Regions from separate parts of the Streptomyces sp. NPDC002669 genome, predicted to be linked through region 1. Evidence: riboswitches for the same ligand, from Rfam matches in the RefSeq annotation. Region 1 holds a riboswitch; each other region holds the start of a gene.

The links. A riboswitch is a leader RNA that binds a small molecule or an ion and turns the genes downstream of it on or off. The one in region 1 is predicted to bind cobalamin.
Region 2: it holds a riboswitch for cobalamin, as region 1 does, so the genes downstream of both, ACFYW1_RS05105 (cobalamin biosynthesis protein) here and ACFYW1_RS21725 (ABC transporter substrate-binding protein) in region 1, are expected to answer to the same signal.
Region 3: it holds a riboswitch for cobalamin, as region 1 does, so the genes downstream of both, ACFYW1_RS11355 (ribonucleoside-diphosphate reductase subunit alpha) here and ACFYW1_RS21725 (ABC transporter substrate-binding protein) in region 1, are expected to answer to the same signal.

Annotation. Positions count from the first base shown of each region.
Region 1 is NZ_JBIAQQ010000014.1:120,972-127,954, forward strand. It holds gene ACFYW1_RS21700 (AAA family ATPase) at 1-815, opposite strand, end outside; gene ACFYW1_RS21705 (VWA domain-containing protein) at 830-2,284, opposite strand; gene ACFYW1_RS21710 (hypothetical protein) at 2,281-3,699, opposite strand; gene ACFYW1_RS21715 (hypothetical protein) at 3,669-4,172, opposite strand; gene ACFYW1_RS21720 (hypothetical protein) at 4,477-4,755, opposite strand; cobalamin riboswitch at 4,956-5,107, shown strand; gene ACFYW1_RS21725 (ABC transporter substrate-binding protein) at 5,146-6,132, shown strand; gene ACFYW1_RS21730 (FecCD family ABC transporter permease) at 6,129-6,983, shown strand, end outside.
Region 2 is NZ_JBIAQQ010000003.1:55,136-62,118, forward strand. It holds gene ACFYW1_RS05085 (alpha/beta hydrolase) at 1-520, opposite strand, end outside; gene ACFYW1_RS05090 (class II aldolase/adducin family protein) at 660-1,319, opposite strand; gene ACFYW1_RS05095 (anion permease) at 1,666-2,937, shown strand; gene ACFYW1_RS05100 (hypothetical protein) at 2,973-3,203, shown strand; cobalamin riboswitch at 3,422-3,554, shown strand; gene ACFYW1_RS05105 (cobalamin biosynthesis protein) at 3,698-4,741, shown strand; gene ACFYW1_RS05110 (cobyric acid synthase) at 4,738-6,264, shown strand; gene ACFYW1_RS05115 (putative cobaltochelatase) at 6,389-6,983, shown strand, end outside.
Region 3 is NZ_JBIAQQ010000006.1:66,587-73,569, forward strand. It holds gene ACFYW1_RS11350 (ribonucleotide-diphosphate reductase subunit beta) at 1-587, opposite strand, end outside; gene ACFYW1_RS11355 (ribonucleoside-diphosphate reductase subunit alpha) at 587-2,998, opposite strand; cobalamin riboswitch at 3,137-3,267, opposite strand; gene mctP (monocarboxylate uptake permease MctP) at 3,395-5,029, opposite strand; gene ACFYW1_RS11365 (DUF3311 domain-containing protein) at 5,026-5,280, opposite strand; gene ACFYW1_RS11370 (GntR family transcriptional regulator) at 5,550-6,314, opposite strand; gene ACFYW1_RS11375 (extracellular solute-binding protein) at 6,594-6,983, shown strand, end outside.

The DNA of each region.
Region 1 (6,983 bases):
GCCCGCAGGTCGGCGAAGCTCTGCAGCAGCACGTCGAGCAGGGTCGGCGGCACGTCCAGGTCGATCTGGTGGCGGCGCAGCAGTTCCTCGGTGCGGAAGCGGACGATCTCGACCTCGCTCTTCTTGTTCGTCACCACCGGGATGCGGACGAAGTTGAAGCGGCGCTTGAGGGCCGAGGACAGGTCGTTGACGCCCCGGTCGCGGCTGTTGGCGGTGGCGATGACGGAGAAGCCGGGCTTGGCGAAGACGATGCCGTCGCTGTCCAGTTCGGGAACCGAGATGTATTTCTCGGACAGGATCGAGATCAGCGCGTCCTGGACGTCGCTGGTGGAGCGGGTGAGCTCCTCGAACCGGCCGATCGCGCCGGCCTCCATCGCCGTCATGATCGGTGAGGGGATCATCGACTCGCGGGACTGGCCCTTGGCGATGACCATCGACACGTTCCAGGAGTACTTGATGTGGTCCTCGGTGGTACCGGCCGTGCCCTGCACCACCAGGGTGGAGTTGCGGCAGATCGCGGCGGACAGCAGCTCGGCCAGCCAGCTCTTGCCGGTGCCGGGGTCACCGATGAGCAGCAGGCCGCGGTCGGAGGCCAGGGTGACGATCGAGCGCTCGACGAAACTGCGGTCGCCGTACCACTTCTGCGAGATCTCCCGGTCCAGGCCGTCGGAACGCTCGGAACCGAGGATGAACAGGCGGACCATCTTCGGGGACAGGCGCCAGGAGAAGGGCTTGGGGTTGTCGTCGATGGACTCCAGCCACTCCAGTTCCTCGGCGTACTTGATCTCGGCGGGGGCGCGCAACAGGTCGGACATTTTTCGGGGCCTTTCTAGGCGAGGAACGTCTTGAGCTCGTGGACGAGCTTGCGGATGTGACCGGAGAGCACCGGTGCGCCGAGGTCCTTGAAGCGCTCGCGGAACCACGGGTTGACACTGCCGCGGCCGGAGCTGGTGACCGATCCGACCGGGATGAACTTGGCTCCCGAGCGGTGGATGGCGGCCATGCTCTCGAACAGCGGCTCGGAACGCCATTCGTAGAAGTCGGAGATCCACACCACGACGGTGTTGCGGGGCTCGGCGATCTTCGGCTGGGCCAGTGCCATGGCGACCGTGCCGTCGGTGCCGCCCCCGAGGTTGGTGCGCAGCAGGGTCTCGAAGGGGTCGTGCACCCAGGGCGTGAGGTCGAGTGCCTGGGTGTCGTACGCGATCAGGTGGACGTCCACCTTCGGCAGTCCGGCGAAGATCGAGGCCAGGATGGTGCAGTTCACCATCGAGTCGACCATGGAGCCCGACTGGTCCACGACGACGATCAGCCGCTGGGGTGTCGTCTTGCGGACGGTGTGCCGGTAGTAGAGGCGGTCGACGTACAGCCGCTCCTCCTCCGGGCTCCAGTTGGTGAGGTTCTTCCAGATCGTGCGGTCGAGGTCGAGGTTGCGGAACACCCGCTTGGGCGGCACGGAGCGGTCCAGGGCCCCGACCGTTGCCTTCTCCACCTGGGTGCGGAGCACTTCGGCGACCTCGTCGACGAAGCGGCGGATCAGTGCCTTGGCGTTGGCCAGGGCCACGCCCGAGAGGTTGTCCTTGTCCCGCAGCAGCTGCTCGATCAGCGACATGCTCGGGGTCAGTTGCGCGGCGAGCTGGGGGTCGGCCAGCACTTCGCGCAGGTGCATCCGCTTGACGAGGTCGGCCTCGATGGCGCCGAGTTCGGGGCCGATCGCCGGAATCAGCCGGCTGAGGTCGGGGCTCGTGCCCCGGCCGCCGGTGCCGGTCGGGCTGACGCCCCGGCCCGCCGCCGCTCCCCCGGCCCGGCCGCCGCGCAGCTCGCCGGGCTTGCAGCCGAGCGCGCGTTCCAGCCAGCCGGCGTCGGACTGCCAGCGGGCCAGTTGTCCGGCGGTGACCGTGCCGGAGCCGGAGGCGAAGACGTTGAGCAGGACCTTCGAGACCAGTGCCGCGCGCCGTACCTCGGCGGCCCGGTCGCGTGCGGTGTCCTCGTCCTCGTCCTCGTCGGGGTCGGGTGCCATCAGGCCGTCGAACTCGGCGGCCAGTTCCGGGTGGCGCTGCACGATGGAGTCGACGGACGCCTGCGGGTCCAGCAGCGCGGTCGGCAGGCCGATGTCCTCGACGACGCCGAGGCTGGCGGATTCCAGGGCGGCCTGCTCCTCGGGGTCGAAGAGGCGGGCGAGCAGTCGCCAGTACAGGACCTGGCGGCGGTTGTCGTGGGGATCGGGCCCGGGGGTCGGTGAAGTCGTCTGTCCGGCGGGCCGGTCGGTCGTCCGGTCCGTCATTTCCGCAGCAGCTTTCCGGCGCGCTCCCGCAGCACCGCGACGGCGTCGGTGGCGGCCTTCTCCGCCTTGACACCGGCCTTGTCGGTGGTGCCCCCGGCCCATTCCCCGGCGTGGATCGCGACCGTCTTCTTCCGTACGGTCCTCTCGACGGCCAGGGGCTGGAGGCGATGGGCCCCGGCGTCCCAGCGGAGCAGTCCGATGCACGCCCCGGACGCCGCTACGGCCTCGGGGGTCAGCGGTCCGGCGGCCGGAGCGCGGTCGGCGTCGACGGCGAGCGGGTGTCCGGCGACGGTGAACGTCAGTGCGTCGTCGTCCTGCTGAACGGTGTAGCCCTCCAGGAACACCGGGACCGCGATGCGTGCCGGGTGCCGGTCCAGGGGGGCGGTCACCGCGTCGGCGGCGGTGGGCAGGGCGACCCGGGCGGTGACGAACGCGTCGGCGGGCTCACCGGAGCGGGCGTGGGCGTCGTCCCAGATCAGGTCGTTCTCGCAGGTGATCGGCATGTCGGTGAGTTCCATGGCGCGGCCCTCGCCGACGGCGGCCAGGAGCGACATGTGCGGGCGCAGCAGTTGCCAGAGGCCGGCGCCGACGACCGTGTCGGGCTTGGGCGCCGACACACCGGCGCGCACCAGGCGGGGCGCGGAGCCGTCCGCGGGCTCGAACACCGCGTGGACCTGGGCCTGTACGGCGGTCGCGTGTTCGTGCACGTCGATACCGAGGGGCAGGAGACGGCCGGTGGCCGTGCCGGTCGGGGGGACGTGGGCGGCGCCGGGCAGGGTCAGCAGCATCGCGCGTGACCAGAGGTCGGCCCAGCGGCGTGCCGGTACGCGTTCCATCGAGGCGCCGGGACAGGACGCGGCGAGTTCGGCGGCGAAGCCGTCGAGGAGCGTCGCCAGTCGGCGCAGCGCCGGGTCCGGGAGCATCGCGGAGACGACCTGCGCCGCTCCGGAGACCACGTCGTGGTCGATGCCCTGCCAGCCGGAGCGGGCCAGGTCGGACAGCCAGGAGCGGGCGGCGGCCAGGAGGTTCGCCGCTTGCTGCTCGCCGGGTTCGGCGGTGGCCGACTCGCCGTCGGGGCGGCCGACCGCTTCCCGTATGCGAGCCGTCAGCGCGTCGTGGACGGAGCCGAGCAGTGCGGTGCGGGCGGCGGCGAGGGCGACGAAGTGGTCCTCGTCCGCGGCTCCGCCCGCCGCCTTCTCCGCGGCCTCGGCGACCCGGTCCGCCAGGGGCGTGCCCGCGAGGGCCTCGGCGAACTCGGCCAGGTCCGCGGCCCGGTCGGGCCGGGGGCGGAGCAGTCCGGCCACCAGCGCCCGGTCGAAGGCGTCGACGGCCGACAGTGCCTCGTCGAGTCCGGCGACGGGTTCGTGGAGCAGGTCGGTGCGCATCACGCCACCGCCCTGGTCGGCGGGAACCACTGCATCTCCGGCAACGGGGCGGTGGTCGGGGCGAGTTCCAGGTAGGCGAGGTGGCGCAGGAACCGGCTGAAGACGGGCGCGGCGGCCGCGGTGTCCCCCTGCGGCGGGCGGGTGCCGGTCATCTGGGCGGTGATGACCGGTGCGCTCGACGCGCCCTCCGCGATGTCGACCTTCAGGTAGCGGGCGACGCGCTCGGCTCCGTACTGCAGCACCGCCTCGCCGATGAGGGCCTGGATGTGTTTGCAGAACGATCCCCGCGCGCCGCCGCAGGGCCGGTTGTTGTTGGTGCTGCAGGCGAAGGCGTAGGTGCCGACCGCGACCGACGAGACGTAGACCCGTCCGATGTCCGAGCCGCTGGACACCACTCCTTGCAGGCGCCCGTCGGCCAGTTCGACGAACGGTACTTTGGCGAGCTTCCGCGGCCGTGCGGGTGCCGTCACCCGTGCCGTGCTCGACCTCTCCCAATCCGACAACGCACCACTCCTATGCAACAAAAAGGGGACGTCCTCGCCACACCGGCTGGACACGAACCGAACATACCTGCGCCCACTGACAACGCCCCGAACACGGCGGGACTGCTCAGGATGTGGGCGCGGGGATCCGGTGTACGGACCGGGTGTTGTCGGTGGTGCGGGCGGTTTCCTGTGGTGTGGACGGTGCGGAGTGCGTGCCGTGGGAGATGTGCCGTGGAGTGAGCGGCGCGGTGGTGCCCGTGCCGGTGCCCCGCCGTGCGGTCACGGACGTGGCCGGACCGCGCGGCAGGGCACCGGAGTTGTGTCAGGGGGCTGGGTTCGGGCCCTGTGCGGCCATGACCTCCTCGTACGGGGTCAGCGGGTAGTACGGGAGGATGTGGAGCAGGTCGTACTGGGGGCACGGCGCCTTGATGCACTGCTTGGGCGACGGCACGCAGATCTGGCCGACGGGCACCACGACGGCGGCGCACGGGCTCACCTGCGGCACGAGGGGGCCCTCGTCCGCGAGTGCCGGGGCCGCCGGGGTGAGGGACAGGGCGGTGAGAGCGGCCACCGTGGCGGCACGCAGCAGGTTCTCGATCACAACCAGCAGAGATAGCCCCACTTCCGGGTGACGCCGCACCACCGTCGAGAACAATCACCCGTACGCGTCATGGAGTTCACTCCGTGAACGTTCGTTCCTTGCCGCGCTCCGGCGCGGGGCGACCGTGCGGGAGCGCGGAGCGGCAGCGGTTGGGGCCGGAAGTGGTGAACACCGGCCATCGGCCGCCGGTACCGGGGCCATGACCTGCCGGAATACGCGGTCTGCCAGAATGGCCCCGAGAATCAGGGCGACGCGCGTCAGGAAACCGGTGTGAATCCGGTACGGTCCCGCCACTGTGACCGGGCTGCGACGGCCCGGAAGCCAGATACTGGCCGCGCCGCCTTCCCAGACGACCCAGGGGACGAGGACATCCCCCGGAAAGGGCCGGCCATGCCACGGATCCGCCGTGTACCGCTCGTACTCATACCGCTGCTCCTGCTGCCGCTCACCGGCTGCGGCTCCGACACCGGCGGCAAGGACGGGGCGGGGGCCGCGCCGGCCGCCGAGGGCTTCCCCTACACGGTCACCAACTGCGGTGTGAAAACGACCTTCGACGCCCCGCCGGAACGGGTCGTCACCATGAACCAGCACGTCACCGAGATCATGCTGGCCCTCGGACTCCGGGACCGGCTGGTCGGGACGGCCTACCTGGACGACAGCGTCCTGCCGGAGTACCGCTCCGCGTACGACCGGACCAAGGTGCTCGCGAAGGAGTACCCCTCCAAGGAGGTGCTGCTCGGCGCCAACCCCGACTTCGTCTACGGCGGGTACGACAGCGCCTTCGACGGGGCCAGGGGCCAGGACCGGGCGGAGCTCCGGAAGAACGGCATCGACACCCGGCTGAACATCGAGAACTGCACCGAGGGCGGGGTCGGCCTCGATCAGCTGGCCACCGAGATCACCCAGGTCGCCAGGACCTTCGGCGTACCGGAGCGCGGCAGCAGGCTGATCGCCCGGGAACAGCGGAAGGTCGCGGCGGTCGGGGCGGGCCTCAAGGGCTCCTCGCCCCGCTCGGTGTTCGTGTACGACTCCGGCGACAGCTCCGCGTTCACGGCGGGCGGCAAGGGCATCGGCAACGAGATCGTCGAGCTCGCCGGTGGCAGGAACGTCTTCGCGGACCTCGACGCCACCTTCGGCGACGTGTCCTGGGAAGAGGTCATCAAGCGCAGGCCCGAGGTGGTCGTGATCTACGACTACGGAGGCACCACGGTCGCGGCCAAGAAGAAGCGGCTGCTGAACGATCCGGCACTCGCGGACGTGCCGGCGATCAGGAACGAGAGGTTCGCGGTGCTCCCGCTGTCCTCGGCCGTGCTCGGGGTCCGGGTCGCCGACGCCGTACAGGACCTGGCCGGGCAGCTCCACCCCGGCACCCCGTGAGCGCGGGGTCCGCCCGCCCCGGCCCGAAGTCCGCCCTGCGCTCGGCCCCCGTCGTGATCGGCGTGCTCACGGTGCTGCTGCTCGCGGCGGCGGTGGCCGGTCTGGCGCTCGGTCCGGTACGGATTCCGCCGGGCGAGGTGCTGGGTGCGCTCCTGGGCGGTGAACGCACCGGTGCGTATCCGACGATCGTGTGGGAGGTGCGGCTGCCCAGGGTGCTGCTCGGGGCGGTGGTCGGCGCCGGGCTGGCCCTGTCGGGCGCGGTGCTCCAGGCGCTGGTACGCAACCCGTTGGCCGATCCGTTCCTGCTGGGCGCCTCGTCCGGGGCGTCGGCGGGCGCCGCCTCGGTCGTCGTGCTGGGGGTCGGCGCCGGGGTGGCCACCGATGTGGCGCTGCCCGTCGCGGCGTTCGCCGGGTCCATGGCCGCGCTGGTCGCGGTCTACGCGATGGCCCGGCGCGGCGGCACCATGACGACGGGCCGGCTGGTCCTGTCCGGGGTGGCGATCCAGTACGTGCTGTCCGCGTTCACCAGTCTGATCCTGGTGCTGTCCTCCCGGGCCGAGCACGTGCGGGCGATCCTGTTCTGGACCCTGGGCGGTCTGGGGGGTGCCCGCTGGGACCAACTGGTGCTGCCCGCCGTGGTCCTGGGCGCCGGGGCCGTGCTCCTGATCTGTCTGGCCCGCCCGCTGGACCTGCTGCTGACCGGCGAGGAGGGGGCCCGCAGTCTCGGGCTGGACCCCGGGCGCTTCCGGGGCTGGGCCTTCGTGCTGGTGTCGCTGATCGTCGGCGTGCTGGTCGCCTACAGCGGGGCGATCGGCTTCGTCGGTCTGATGGTTCCGCACGCCGCCCGGCTG
Region 2 (6,983 bases), on a different contig from region 1:
GGTTCATGGGGTGTTCCCTGGTGGTGCCGAGGCCGTGCACGGTGATGACCCAGGTGTCGCGGGGGCCGGGCAGGAACCAGGCGGGCAGGGCGCCGAGTTCGCCGGGGATCTCGACCTCCTCGTGGCCGAGGCCGAGGGCGGAGCGGGGGTCGCCGCTGTGCAGCTGCGGGGTGATCCGGACCTTGGCGCCGGGTTCCAGGCTGCCCCGGCCGACGCGTTCCAGTCTGCGGACGACGGTGTCGGGGGCGTGGTGGGCGTTCTCGATCACCGGGCCGACGACGGCGTGGACGTCCTTGCCCGCCAGGCCGTACGTGCCGGGGCGCAGCGCGGCGAAGGAACGGGTCAGGGTGACCTGTCCGGCCGCCGTGGCGTGCACGGTGAGTCTGCGGTCGGCGGGCAGTGGCCGTCCGGGCGGCGCCTTGAGGGCGGCGTCGCTGGCGTACCGGCCGGCCGCGACCGCTGCCGCACCGATGCCGAGGAGGGTGGTGACGGCTGCTGCCGTAACTGTTGCCGGGCGCACCGCTTCAGTGTCGTGGGGGGCGCGGCACCGTGCCAGCGGGCAGGGCCGTCCGGGTCCGGACGGAGCAACGGATTCCGGGGCCGGACGGACCAACGGATACGGGCCCGGCGGGTACGGCGGGCGGGCCGGGCCCGGCGGGTCAGCCCGGCTGTCCGTATCCCTTGAGCGCCTCCTGGACGTCGCTCAGCTGGGCCGGGGAGAGCAGGCTCGGGGTGCGGCCGGGCACGGAGCTCGCGGCGAGCCAGAGCCGGCAGAGCCACTCCAGCTGGGCGGTGCGGTCGTACGCCTCGTCCAGGGTGGCCCCGTGGGTGACCGTGCCGTGGTTCTGGAGCAGGCAGCCCGTGCGGTCGCGCAGCGCGGTGAGCATGTTCGCGGCCAGTTCGTCGGTGCCGTAGCGCGCGTAGGCCGCGACCCGGACGGTCCCGCCGAGCATGGCGGCGGCGTAGTGGACCGGCGGGACCTCGGGGACCAGGGTGGAGACGGCCGTGGCGTGCACCGCGTGGGTGTGCACGACGGCGGACGCGTCGGTGTTCCGGTAGACCGCGAGGTGGAGCGGGAGTTCGCTGGTCGGGGCCAGTTCGCCCAGGACGCGGTGGCCCGCCAGGTCGACGCCGACGGCGTCCTGCGGACCCAGCCGGTCGTACGGCACTCCGCTCGGGGTGACCAGGACCGTGTCGCCGACCCGGGCCGACACGTTCCCCGAGGTCCCGACGACGAGGCCCTCGGCCGCCGTCCTGCGGGCGGTGGCGACGACACCGTCCCAGGCCCGCCCGATCGCGTCCCGCTGCTGATCGCTCATGCGCCGATCCTGTCAGGCCGGAGGACGGACGGACACGCGTTCGGCCGGGACGGACGCAGTGGGGACCGGTCGGTGGCCGGTTCCTTTCCCCGGGTGCGGGCGGCTCGCGGCCCGGGGGCGCCCCCGACGGAGCGACGGGTTCCGGGCGGGGCCGGAAGCCGGTCCGCCCGGCGGCGGCCCCCTCGGTCGAACGGATGGCCGAGGCCCCGCCGCCGACCGCGAACGGAGATAAGCGGAATGACACCAATCGCTTGGCAACACCGCAGCGCCCTGCCCAGTTCACCTTCCGTTCACTAAGGTTGCCTACGGTCTACGCACCAATGACGTCGAACGATTGCCTGGGTAAATGGAACACATCACGCTGCTCCTCGCGATTGTGATCGTGACAGCTCTAGTGTTCGATTTCACGAACGGTTTCCATGACACCGCGAACGCGATGGCGACGACCATCTCGACCGGTGCACTCAGACCGAAGACAGCGGTGGCCATGTCCGCCGTTCTCAATCTCGTCGGCGCGTTCCTGTCGGTGGAGGTCGCCAAGACGATCTCCGGCGGGATCATCAACGAGGACGGGCTGCGCACAGAAGTGATCTTCGCGGCACTCGTCGGCGCCATTCTGTGGAATCTGCTGACCTGGCTGGTCGGACTCCCGTCCAGCTCCTCGCACGCCCTGTTCGGCGGCCTGATCGGCGCGGCCGTCATGTCGGCCGGCTGGTCCTCCGTCAACGGCGGCACCGTGGTCACCAAGGTGCTGCTCCCCGCGGTCGCCGCCCCGATCGTCGCCGGACTGGCCGCGCTGCTGGCCACCAGGCTGACGTACCGGATCGGCGGGAAGATCCGCAACGACGCCCAGGAGAAGGCCACCGCCAAGGGTTACCGCGCCGGTCAGATCGCCTCGGCCGGACTGGTCTCCCTCGCCCACGGCACCAACGACGCGCAGAAGACCATGGGCATCATCACCCTGGCCCTGGTCACCGGCGGCGTCCTGAGCCCCGGTTCCAACCCGCCGGTCTGGGTGATCGTGTCCGCCGGTCTGGCCATCGCCCTCGGCACCTACCTGGGCGGCTGGCGCATCATCCGCACCATGGGCAGCGGTCTCACCGACCTCCGGCCGCCGCAGGGCTTCGCCGCCCAGACCAGCGCGGCCACGGTCATCCTGGCCTCCTCGCACCTCGGTTTCTCCCTCTCCACCACCCAGTCCTGCTCCGGCGCCGTGATGGGCGCGGGCCTCGGCCGGCAGGGCGGTGTGGTCCGCTGGTCCACCGCCACCCGGATGTTCGTCGCCTGGGGTCTGACCCTCCCGGCCGCCGGTCTGGTCGGCGCGGGCGCCGAGCTCCTCACCAAGCAGGGCACCTGGGGTGTCGTCGTCGTCGCGGCGCTGCTGATCGCGGGTTCCGGCTCGATCTGGCTGATCTCGCGCCGCAAGCCGGTCGGCCACGGCGACGTCGCCCCGGCGGACGGCGACGCCGAGCCCGCGGGCGTCATCACCACGGCCATCGCCGCCGTCAGCCCGCCGCCCACCGCGGCCCAGGCACCGGTCCAGAACCTCACGGCCACCATCGCGGCCCCGGCCGCAACCACCACCACCCAGGACCCGGCGCGACCCGCCACCGTCTGAGCGGGCCGTCCAGGCCGGCCGTCTAAGGAATCAGCATGAAAATCGACTGGGCAGCCCTCGGTTCCGTGTTCGGCGTCTCCCTCGTGGTCACCGTCGCCCTGGTGGGCCTCTTCACCCTCGGCATCGTCGGCCTCTCCAAGCAGGCCGAACCGGCGGCGCAGGGCGGCTCCGGCGGCTCGGTACTGCTGGCCCGCGCCGGGGCGTACGCCTGCTTCGCGCTGTGCGCGGCGGCGGTCGCGTACGGGATCTTCCTGATCGTCGCCTGAACACACGCGTCACGCCGGGCACACGCATCGCGCCTGAACACATGCATCACGGCTGAGCGCACACGGCACGGAGGGCCGGACACCCGCGGGGTGTCCGGCCCTTTGCCGTGCGCCCGGGGCGATGTGGGTCTCAGCACACTGCACCGTCGCAGGTCAACGGCAGGTTGACGGGCGTTCGCGGGGCGTGGTGGACTGCCGGAGCCAATCACGGCGACAGCAGAGGAAGCCGGTGCGAATCCGGCGCGGTCCCGCCACTGTCACCGGGGAGCGGTCCCCCAACACCGGAAGTCACGGCACGCGCGAGCGGGCTGGAAGGCCGGGGGCACCGCGGATCCGGGAGCCAGGAGACTCTCGTCGCCGGTCACGTCGAACCAGGGCGCGGACCCTGAGTGAGGACATATCGCCATGCCTGGCTGCCGTGCGTCCGTCGTCGGGGCGCTCTCGCCGAGAGCCGCCCGTACCGGGATCCTCCGAGGCACGACGGCCGGTTGAGCGTGCGAGCCGACCGCGTCTTCGCGTACGGCGCCGCCGCCGGTCTGCTCGGCGACCTGCTGCTCGGTGACCCCCGCAGGGGGCATCCGGTGGCCGGGTTCGGGCGGGCCGCGGCGGGCGTCGAGCGCCGTCTGTGGCACGACCACCGCGGGTGGGGCGCGCTGCACGCCCTCGTCTGTGCCGGAGGCGTCGCGGGCGGTGCCGCGCTGGTGGCCCGCGCCCTGCGCGAGCGCCCCGCCGCCTCCGTCGCGCTGACCGCCGCCACCACCTGGTCCGTCGTCGGCGGCACGTCCCTGGGCCGCGAGGCGCGGGCCATCGGCGACGCCCTGGCGACCGGCGACATCGAGCTGGCCCGCGAACGGCTGCCGCACCTGTGCGGGCGCGACCCGCAGTCCCTCGACGGACCGCAGATCGCCCGCGCCGTGGTGGAGTCCGTGGCCGAGAACACCTCGGACGCCGTGGTCGGCGCTCTGGTGTGGGGTGCCCTGGGCGGGGTGCCCGGACTGGCCGGTTTCCGGGCCGTCAACACCCTGGACGCCATGGTCGGCCACAAGTCGCCCCGGTACCGGCGCTACGGCTGGGCCTCGGCCCGCCTCGACGACCTCGCGGGCTGGCCCGGCGCCCGGCTGACCGCCCTGCTCGCCGTGGCCGCGGGAGGCCGGCCGGGCGCGGCGGTACGGGCCTGGCGGGCCGATGCCAGCCGTCACCCGAGCCCCAACGCGGGCCCGGTGGAGGCCGCGTTCGCGGGCGCGCTCGGCGTACGGCTCGGCGGGACCCTCGCGTACGGCGGCCGGGTCGAGCACCGTCCCGTGCTCAACGGGGAGGCCGGCCGGGCGGTGGAGGCCGCGGACATCGAGCGCGCGGTGCGGCTGTCGCGCCGGGTGGGCGTGCTGGCCCTGGGCGTGTGCGCGGTGGGCCGGTTCGGCGTGTCGCTCGCCGCCCGGCGGATCGCGGGGCGCCGGACGGCCGTGACCGACGGGGCCGGCCCCCGCACCTCCGGACCCCGCACCCCCGGATCTCTCATCCCAGGACGGAGAAACCCATGAGCGGCGGGCTGCTGATCGCCGGAACCACCTCCGACGCCGGCAAGAGCGTCGTCACCGCGGGCATCTGCCGCTGGCTGGTGCGCCGGGGCGTGAAGGTGGCGCCCTTCAAGGCGCAGAACATGTCGCTGAACTCGTTCGTCACCCATGAGGGCGCCGAGATCGGGCGCGCCCAGGCCATGCAGGCCCGGGCCGCCCGGGTGGAGCCGTCCGCGCTGATGAACCCGGTGCTGCTCAAGCCGGGCGGCGACCGCTCCAGCCAGGTCGTCCTGATGGGGAAGCCGGTCGGCGAGATGAGCGCGCGCGGCTACCACGGCGGCCGGCAGGAGGCGCTGTTCTCCACGGTCGTGGACTGCCTGGAGCAGCTGCGGGGCACGTATGACGCGGTGATCTGCGAAGGGGCGGGCAGTCCGGCCGAGATCAATCTGCGGCGCACGGACATCGTGAACATGGGGGTCGCGCGGGCGGCGGGCTTTCCCGTGGTGGTGGTCGGCGACATCGACCGCGGCGGGGTCTTCGCCTCGTTCTTCGGCACGACGGCGCTGCTGGCCCCCGAGGACCAGGCGCTGATCGCGGGCTACCTGGTGAACAAGTTCCGCGGCGACGTGTCGCTGCTGGAGCCGGGCATGGAGATGCTGCGCGGGCTCACCGGGCGGGGGACGTACGGGGTGCTGCCCTTCGCCCACGGCCTCGGCATCGACGAGGAGGACGGGCTGCGGGTCTCGCTGCGCGGCGCGGTGCGCGAGTCGGTCGTCGCCCCGCCGCACGGCGAGGACGTGCTGCGGGTCGCGGTGTGCGCGGTGCCCCTGATGTCGAACTTCACCGACGTGGACGCGCTGGCCGCCGAGCCCGGCGTCGTCGTCCGGTTCGTGGACCGGGCCGAGGAGCTGTCCGACGCCGACCTCGTCGTGGTGCCGGGGACCCGCGGCACCGTGAAGGCGCTGGCCTGGCTGCGCGAGCGGGGTCTCGCCGACGCGCTGGTGCGGCGCGCGGCCGAGGGCCTGCCGGTCCTCGGCATCTGCGGCGGCTTCCAGGTCCTGGGCGAGCACATCGAGGACGAGGTCGAGTCCCGCGCGGGCCGGGTCGAGGGGCTGGGCCTGCTGCCCGTACGCATCCGATTCGACCGCGAGAAGACCCTCGCCCGTCCCGCCGGCGAGGCCCTCGGCGCGCCCGTCGAGGGGTACGAGATCCACCACGGCGTCGCGGACGTGCACGGCGGGGAGCCGTTCCTGGACGGGTGCCGGGTCGGTGCCGTGTGGGGCACCCACTGGCACGGCTCGCTGGAGAGCGACGCGTTCCGCCGCCGCTTCCTGGCCGAGGTGGCGCGGGCCGCGGGCCGGCGTTTCGTCCCCGCCCCCGACACCGCCTTCGGCGCGCTGCGGGAGGAGCAGCTCGACCGGCTCGGCGACCTGATCGAGGAACACGCCGACACCGACGCGCTGCTGCGGCTCATCGAGTCGGGCGCGCCGTCGGGCCTGCCCTTCCTTCCGCCCGGCGCGCCCCCGGCACCCGGGGCGCGCGCATGAACACCCCTTCGGGCACCGCGCCGGGAGCGTCCCGGACGGTGCCGTCGGCCCCGGCCGGCGTCCCGGCCCCGACGGGCTCCGACACCGGCGGGACCGCCGCCCCTCGTTCCTCCAAGGAGGCACCGTGAGTACGCCGTACCCCTTCACCGCCGTCGTCGGACAGGATGACCTCCGGCTCGGGCTGCTGCTGAACGCCGTATCGCCCGCCGTCGGCGGGGTGCTGGTGCGGGGTGAGAAGGGCACCGCCAAGTCGACCGCCGTGCGGGCGCTCGCCGCGCTCATGCCGGACGTCCCGGTGGTCCCCGGGTGCCGTTTCTCGTGCGACCCGGCGTCGCCCGACCCGGCGTGTCCGGACGGCCCGCACGGGGCCGGGGACGGCGTGTCGCGGGGGGCCCGGATGGTGGAGCTGCCCGTCGGCGCGTCCGAGGACCGGCTGGTCGGGGCGCTCGACATCGAGCGGGCCCTCTCCGAGGGCGTCAAGGCGTTCGAGCCCGGCCTGCTGGCCGCCGCGAACCGGGGCATCCTGTACGTCGACGAGGTGAACCTGCTCCACGACCACCTGGTCGACGTGCTGCTCGACGCCGCCGCCATGGGCGCCTCGTACGTGGAGCGCGAGGGCGTCTCCGTGCGGCACGCGGCGCGGTTCCTGCTCGTCGGCACGATGAACCCCGAGGAGGGCGAGCTGCGCCCGCAGCTGCTCGACCGGTTCGGGCTGACCG
Region 3 (6,983 bases), on a different contig from region 1:
GAGCGGAACCAGTAGACGTAGGCGAACGCGCCGTAGAAGAACAGCCCCTCGATGCACGCCGCGAAGCAGATCAGGTTCAGCAGGAAGCGGCGGCGGTCGGCCTTCGTCTCCAGCCGCTCGATCTTCTCGACCGAGTCCATCCACCGGAAGCAGAACTGTGCCTTCTCCCGGATCGAGGGGATCTCCTCGACCGCGTCGAACGCCGCCGCCCGGTCGTCCGGATCGGGCAGGTAGGTGTCCAGCAGCGTCAGATAGAACTGGACGTGCACGGCTTCCTCGAAGAGCTGCCGCGACAGGTACAGCCGCGCCTCGGGGGAGTTGATGTGCTTGTACAGCGTCAGCACGAGGTTGTTGGAGACGATCGAGTCACCCGTGGCGAAGAACGCGACGAGCCGGCCGATCAGGTGCTGCTCGCCCGGCGACAGCTTGGCGAGGTCGGCCACGTCGGAGTGCAGATCGACCTCCTCCACCGTCCAGGTGTTCTTGATCGCGTCCCGGTAGCGCTCGTAGAAGTCCGGGTAGCGCATGGGACGCAGGGTCAGTTCGAAGCCCGGGTCGAGCAGGTTCTTCGCTTCGCTGGCGGTCATTACTGGCAGGCCTCGCAGGACTCGGGGTTTTCCAGGGAGCAGGCGATGGCGTCCGCGTCGGGCGCCGAAGCCTGCTGTACGGGGACGGGGGCGGCGGCCGACGCCTGGCCGGACGCGGCCCGGGCGATCCGGGTCGCCGGGCGCGAACGCAGGTAGTACGTGGTCTTCAGCCCCTGCTTCCAGGCGTACGCGTACATCGAGGAGAGCTTGCCGATCGTCGGCGTCTCCATGAAGAGGTTCAGCGACTGGCTCTGGTCGAGGAACGGGGTACGGGCCGCCGCCATGTCGATCAGACCGCGCTGCGGGATCTCCCACGCCGTGCGGTACAGCGCCCGCACGTCCTCGGGGATCCAGGCGAAGCCCTGCACGGAGCCGCTCGCCTCGCGCAGCGCCTCCCGGGTGCGCGCGTCCCACACCCCCAGCCGCTTCAGGTCCTCCACCAGGTACGCGTTGACCTGGAGGAACTCCCCGCTGAGCGTCTCGCGCTTGAAGAGGTTGGAGACCTGCGGCTCGATGCACTCGTACACGCCCGCGATCGAGGCGATCGTCGCCGTCGGCGCGATGGCCAGCAGCAGCGAGTTGCGCATCCCGGTCCGTGCGACGCGGGCGCGCAGCGCGTCCCAGCGCTCCGGCCAGTTCGGCTCGACGCCGTAGTGGTCGGGGTGCAGCACCCCGCGCGCGGCGCGCGTCTGCTCCCAGGCGGGCAGCGGGCCGGACCGCTCGGCCAGGTCGCAGGACGCCTCGTACGCGGCGAGCATGATCCGCTCGGAGATCTTCGTGGAGAGCGCGCGGGCCCCGGCGGAGTCGAACGGCAGCCGCAGCCGGAAGAAGACGTCCTGGAGACCCATGGCTCCCAGGCCCACCGGGCGCCACCGGGCGTTGGAGCGGGCGGCCTGCTCGGTCGGGTAGAAGTTGATGTCGACGACCCGGTCCAGGAAGGTCACCGCGGTGCGGACGGTGGCGTCCAGCCGCTCCCAGTCGATGGCACCGTCGACGACGAACGCGCCGAGGTTGACCGAGCCCAGGTTGCAGACGGCCGTCTCGCCGTCGTCGGTGACCTCCAGGATCTCCGTGCACAGGTTCGAGGAGTGGACGACGCGGCCCGGCTCGGCGGTCTGGTTGGCGGTCCGGTTGGCGGCGTCCTTGAACGTCATCCAGCCCTGACCGGTCTGGGCGAGGGTACGCATCATCCGGCCGTACAGCTCACGGGCGGGCATCGACTTGCGGGCCAGCCCCTTCGCCTCGGCGGCCCGGTACGCGGCGTCGAACTCCTCGCCCCACAGGTCCACCAGCTCGGGCACGTCGGCGGGCGAGAACAGCGACCAGCGGCCGTCCGCCTCGACCCGGCGCATGAACTCGTCCGGGATCCAGTGCGCCAGGTTGAGGTTGTGCGTGCGCCGCTGGTCCTCGCCCGTGTTGTCCCGCAGCTCCAGGAACTCCTCGATGTCCGCGTGCCAGGTCTCCAGGTAGACCGCGGCGGCACCCTTGCGCCGGCCGCCCTGGTTGACCGCGGCGACCGAGGCGTCGAGCGTCTTCAGGAACGGCACGATGCCGTTGGAGTGCCCGTTGGTGCCGCGGATCAGCGAACCCCGGGAACGGATGCGGGAGTACGGCAGACCGATGCCGCCGGCGTGCTTGGAGAGCCGGGCCACCTGGTGGTAGCGGTCGTAGATCGAGTCCAGCTCGTCGAGCGGGGAGTCCAGCAGGTAGCAGGAGGACATCTGCGGGTGCCGGGTGCCGGAGTTGAAGAGGGTCGGCGAGGAGGGCAGGTAGTCGAGCCGGCTCATCAGCTCGTACAGCGCCGCGACCTCGTCCACGGCGCGCGGGGAGTCGTCCTCGGCGAGCCCGGACGCGACCCGGAGCATGAAGTGCTGCGGCGTCTCGACGACCTGGCGGGTGTGCGGGTGGCGCAGCAGGTAGCGGCTGTGCAGGGTCCGCAGCCCGAAGTAGCCGAAGCGGTCGTCGGCGCCGTCGGCGAGCGCCCGCTCCACCAGCGCGTCGAGGGCGTCCGCGTTGCGGGCGACGAAGTCGGCCGTGCGGTCCGCGATCAGGCCCTCGCGGTGTCCGACGGCGACCGAGGCGGAGAAGGAGACGGCGCCCTGTCCGGCGGCCTCGTCCGCGATGGCGCGGGTCAGGAGCCGGGCGGCGAGCCGGGAGTAGGCGGGGTCCTCGGAGATCAGCCCGGCGGCGGCCTCGGTGGCCAGCGAACACAGCTCGGCCTCGTCCGCCCGTGCGCTGCGGCCGCGCAGCGCGGCGGCGGCGACGCGACCGGGGTCGGTGTCGGGCAGATCGGCGGTGAGGTCGGTCAGGGTCCGCAGCAGCGCGGCCCCCGGTCCGTCGGGTGCGGCTGCCTCGGAAACGGCGGCCGTGGACGTGGCGACCGATGCCGGATCGGCTGGTGCGATGGTCACGTGGGGGCTCTCCCTCGCTCGGCTCGGGGCCGGCGGGGGAACGGGCGGCCGGGCGGGCGCGCCCGGGAACGGGACAGCACCGCGCACGGCGTCCGCCGGCCCAACCGCGAGGCCCGGACGTCTGGCGCCCGGATCGGTCGAACCGGACGCGCTGCCGGCAGGTCCTCGGACTTGTTCGGGGTGCGCGAATGCGCACTGAGTACACCGTTGCGGGACAGTTCCGGATTCGCACCGGATTCCCCTGCGGCGACAGCGAGGATGAGCATACATGTGGGGGCCGCCCGATGAGGCGGCCCCCACATGTTGTGTCGGTCGGTTCGATCCGGACCGACGGGAAGGGCCCTGCGGGCCTTCCGGGAACGACCGGCGGCCCGTTCCTTTCGTGCGGGTCGGGCGTCAGTGGCCGCCGGGCGCACCCGCCGTGGCGGGCGGGAGCTCGGTGGCGACACCCGGGTCGCCCGCGTCGGCCGTGTAGTCGGACGGCGAGGTCTCGTCGATCCCGGCGGGCGCCTTCAGGGCGTTCAGGACGAAGGTGAGCACCACCACGACCACCACGTTCAGCACGAACGCGGTGAGACCGATGTAGCCGATCTCGCCGATGCCGGGGATCTCCGCGGACGAGCCGCCGAAGTGCTTCTGTGTCGGCGAGGCGACGCCGTACGCGGCCACCGTCCCGTACACCATGCCGACGGCCCAGCCCGCGAGCAGCGCCCAGCGGTGGAACCAGCGGGTGAACAGGCCGCCGACCAGGGCCGGCATCGTCTGGAGGATCCAGATCCCGCCGAGCAGCTGGAAGTTGATCGCGACCGTCTTGTCCATCGTGAGGACGAAGGCGAGCGCCCCGACCTTGACCAGCAGCGAGACCAGCTTGGAGACCTTGGTCTCCTGCTCCGGGGTCGCGTCCGGCTTCAGGAAGTCCTTGTAGATGTTGCGGGTGAAGAGGTTGGCCGCGGCGATCGACATGATCGCGGCGGGCACCAGGGCACCGATGCCGATGGCGGCGAACGCGACGCCCGCGAACCAGTCCGGGAACATGTTCTCGAACAGCTGCGGAATGGCCAGCTGCCCGTTGTCCACCTTGATCCCGGCGGCGATCGCCATGAAGCCGAGCAACGCCAGCAGGCCCAGCATCAGCGAGTACAGCGGCAGGATCGTGGTGTTGCGCCGGATCACGTTCCGGCTGCGGCTGGAGAGCGTCGCCGTGATCGAGTGCGGGTACATGAAGAGTGCCAGTGCCGAGCCCAGTGCCAGGGTGGCGTATCCCCAGTGGCCCGCCTCGCCCGGTGCGAGCGCGCCGCGCGGTTTGCCGGTGGCCGGGTTGGTCTGCGAGAACGCCTCGCCCGCCTTGGCGAAGATGTCGTCGAAGCCGCCCAGCTTGATCGGGATGTAGATGATCGCCACCGCGATGACCAGGTAGATCAGCCCGTCCTTGACGAACGCGATCAGCGCGGGGGCCCGCAGTCCGGACGAGTAGGTGTACGCGGCGAGCACCGCGAACGCGATCAGCAGCGGCAGGTCCTTGATGAACCAGTGGGTGTTCTCGCCACCGCCGACGCCCATCACGTCCAGCACCGCCTGGATGCCGACGAGCTGGAGCGCGATGTACGGCATCGTGGCGAGGATGCCGGTGAGGGCGACCGCCAGCGACAGGCCCTTCGAGCCGAACCGCCCGCGCACGAAGTCCGAGGTGGTGACGTACCCGTGCTTGTGCGAGACCGACCACAGCCGGGGCAGGAAGGTGAAGATCAGCGGGTACACGAGGATCGTGTACGGCACGGCGAAGAAGCCGGCCGCGCCCGCCGCGTAGATCGCCGCGGGAACGGCGACGAAGGTGTACGCGGTGTACAGGTCGCCGCCGAGCAGGAACCAGGTGACCCAGGTGCCGAACGACCGTCCGCCCAGGCCCCATTCGTCGAGACTGGCCTCGTTCTCCGCCTTGCGCCAGCGGGCCGCCATGAACCCCATGACCGTGACGGCGACGAAGAAGAAGATGAAGACGCCGAGCGCGACGCCGTTCACACCGTCCTTCATGAGGAAGCACCCCCCTTGCGGGCGCGCTGGTCACGCTGCCACAGCTTGTACGCGACCATCGTGAGCGCGGTGGAGATCAGTACCCAGAGCATCTGGTACCAGTAGAAGAACGGGATGCCGATGAAGGTGGGGTCCACCTTCGCGTAGGAACTCACCCAGAGCATCGCCACGAACGGGGCGACGAGACAGAGGGCGATGACCACGCGCACGGGTGTGACGGTGGGTGGTTTTTCTTCGGGTTCTGCGGGCATGAGGCGGCTCCGTCCCCTCGCTGGTTACCTCGGATGCGCAGGAAATCTAGGCGAGCCTCCGATCAGCGTCACCCCCTGTCCGCATTGCGGTCCGGCAACGGTGCGTCGAGCGGGCGGATACGTGCGACGAGCGGTCGGACGTGCGGTTCTGGTCCGTACCAAGAGGGTGGGCGACATGCGGAACCCCTGCGGAACGAGGGGTTCCGCAGGGGTTTCGAAGGGCGGTGGCGGCGGGTCGGTGGCCGGAATTCGACCCTGGCCCGCCGTGCTCAGTCGGTGGGCCGCTTCAGGCGCGCCACGAACTTGTACCGGTCGCCCCGGTAGACCGAACGCACCCACTCCACCGGCTCGCCCCGCCCGTCGAGCGAGTGCCGGGACAGCATCAGCATCGGCAGGCCCACGTCCGTGCCGAGCAGACCGGCCTCGCGCGGGGTGGCCAGCGAGGTCTCGATGGTCTCCTCGGCCTCCGCCAGCCGCACGTCGTACACCTCGGCCAGCGCGGTGTAGAGCGAGGTGTACTTCACCAGTGAACGGCGCAGCGCGGGAAAGCGTTTGGCCGAAAGGTGGGTGGTCTCGATCGCCATCGGCTCCCCGCTGGCGAGCCGCAGCCGCTCGATCCGCAGCACCCGGCCGCCGGCGGTGATGTCGAGCAGCCCGGCGAGCGTGTCGTCGGCCGTGACGTAGCCGATGTCCAGCAGCTGGGAGGTCGGTTCCAGTCCCTGGGCGCGCATGTCCTCGGTGTACGAGGTCAGTTGGAGGGCCTGTGAGACCTTCGGCTTGGCCACGAAGGTGCCCTTGCCCTGGATGCGCTCCAGCCGGCCCTCGACGACCAGCTCCTGGAGCGCCTGGCGCACGGTGGTGCGCGAGGTGTCGAATTCGGCGGCCAGGGTCCGCTCCGGCGGCACGGGGGTGCCCGGCGGCATGGTGTCCGTCATGTCGAGGAGATGTCGCTTCAGCCGGTAGTACTTCGGGACGCGCGCCGTCCGCGTGGCCGCGCCCGTCTCGTTCTCCGCACTTCCCCCGTCGGCACCCATGGCCCGCCTTCCCGACTGCTGCGTTGCTGCCGTCACCGGCTCCTCCGTCTGTCGCGGCTCACATGGTGGCACGGTCCGGTCACGGCTCGTCGCCCTCCCTTAGGTGTCGGTCCTATAACGGACGCGAGTGCACTTCTTATACACCCTTGACACCCCTAAAGGTCTAGGCCAAGCTCCCGGTACTGGTCTAAACCATTAAAGACCAGGTCCAGCCCCAGCAGTACTCGTCGAATGTCTTCGCGGTGGGCGGGGTTGCAGTATCCCTGAGGAGGGTTTGGCGTGAAGCGCAAGCTCATCGCGGCGATCGGCGTCGCGGGCATGATGATCGGCCTCGCGGCATGCGGGTCCGACGACGACGGCGGCAAGAAGTCGAGTGCCGGCAGCTACGAGGGCCAGACCCTCACCGTCTGGACGATGTCCGGCTCCAACCCGCCCGGATGGACCAAGACGGTCACCGATGAGTTCGAGAAGAAGACCAAGGCCAAGCTGAAGATCGAAGTCCAGGACTGGAACGGCATTCAGCAGAAGATCACCACGGCCCTCTCGGAGACCAACCCGCCGGACGTCCTGGAGATCGGCAACACCCAGACCCCCGCGTACGCCAAGACCGGTGGCCTCGCCGAGCTGGGCGACCTGAAGAAGGAGATCGGCTCCGGCTGGGCCGACGCG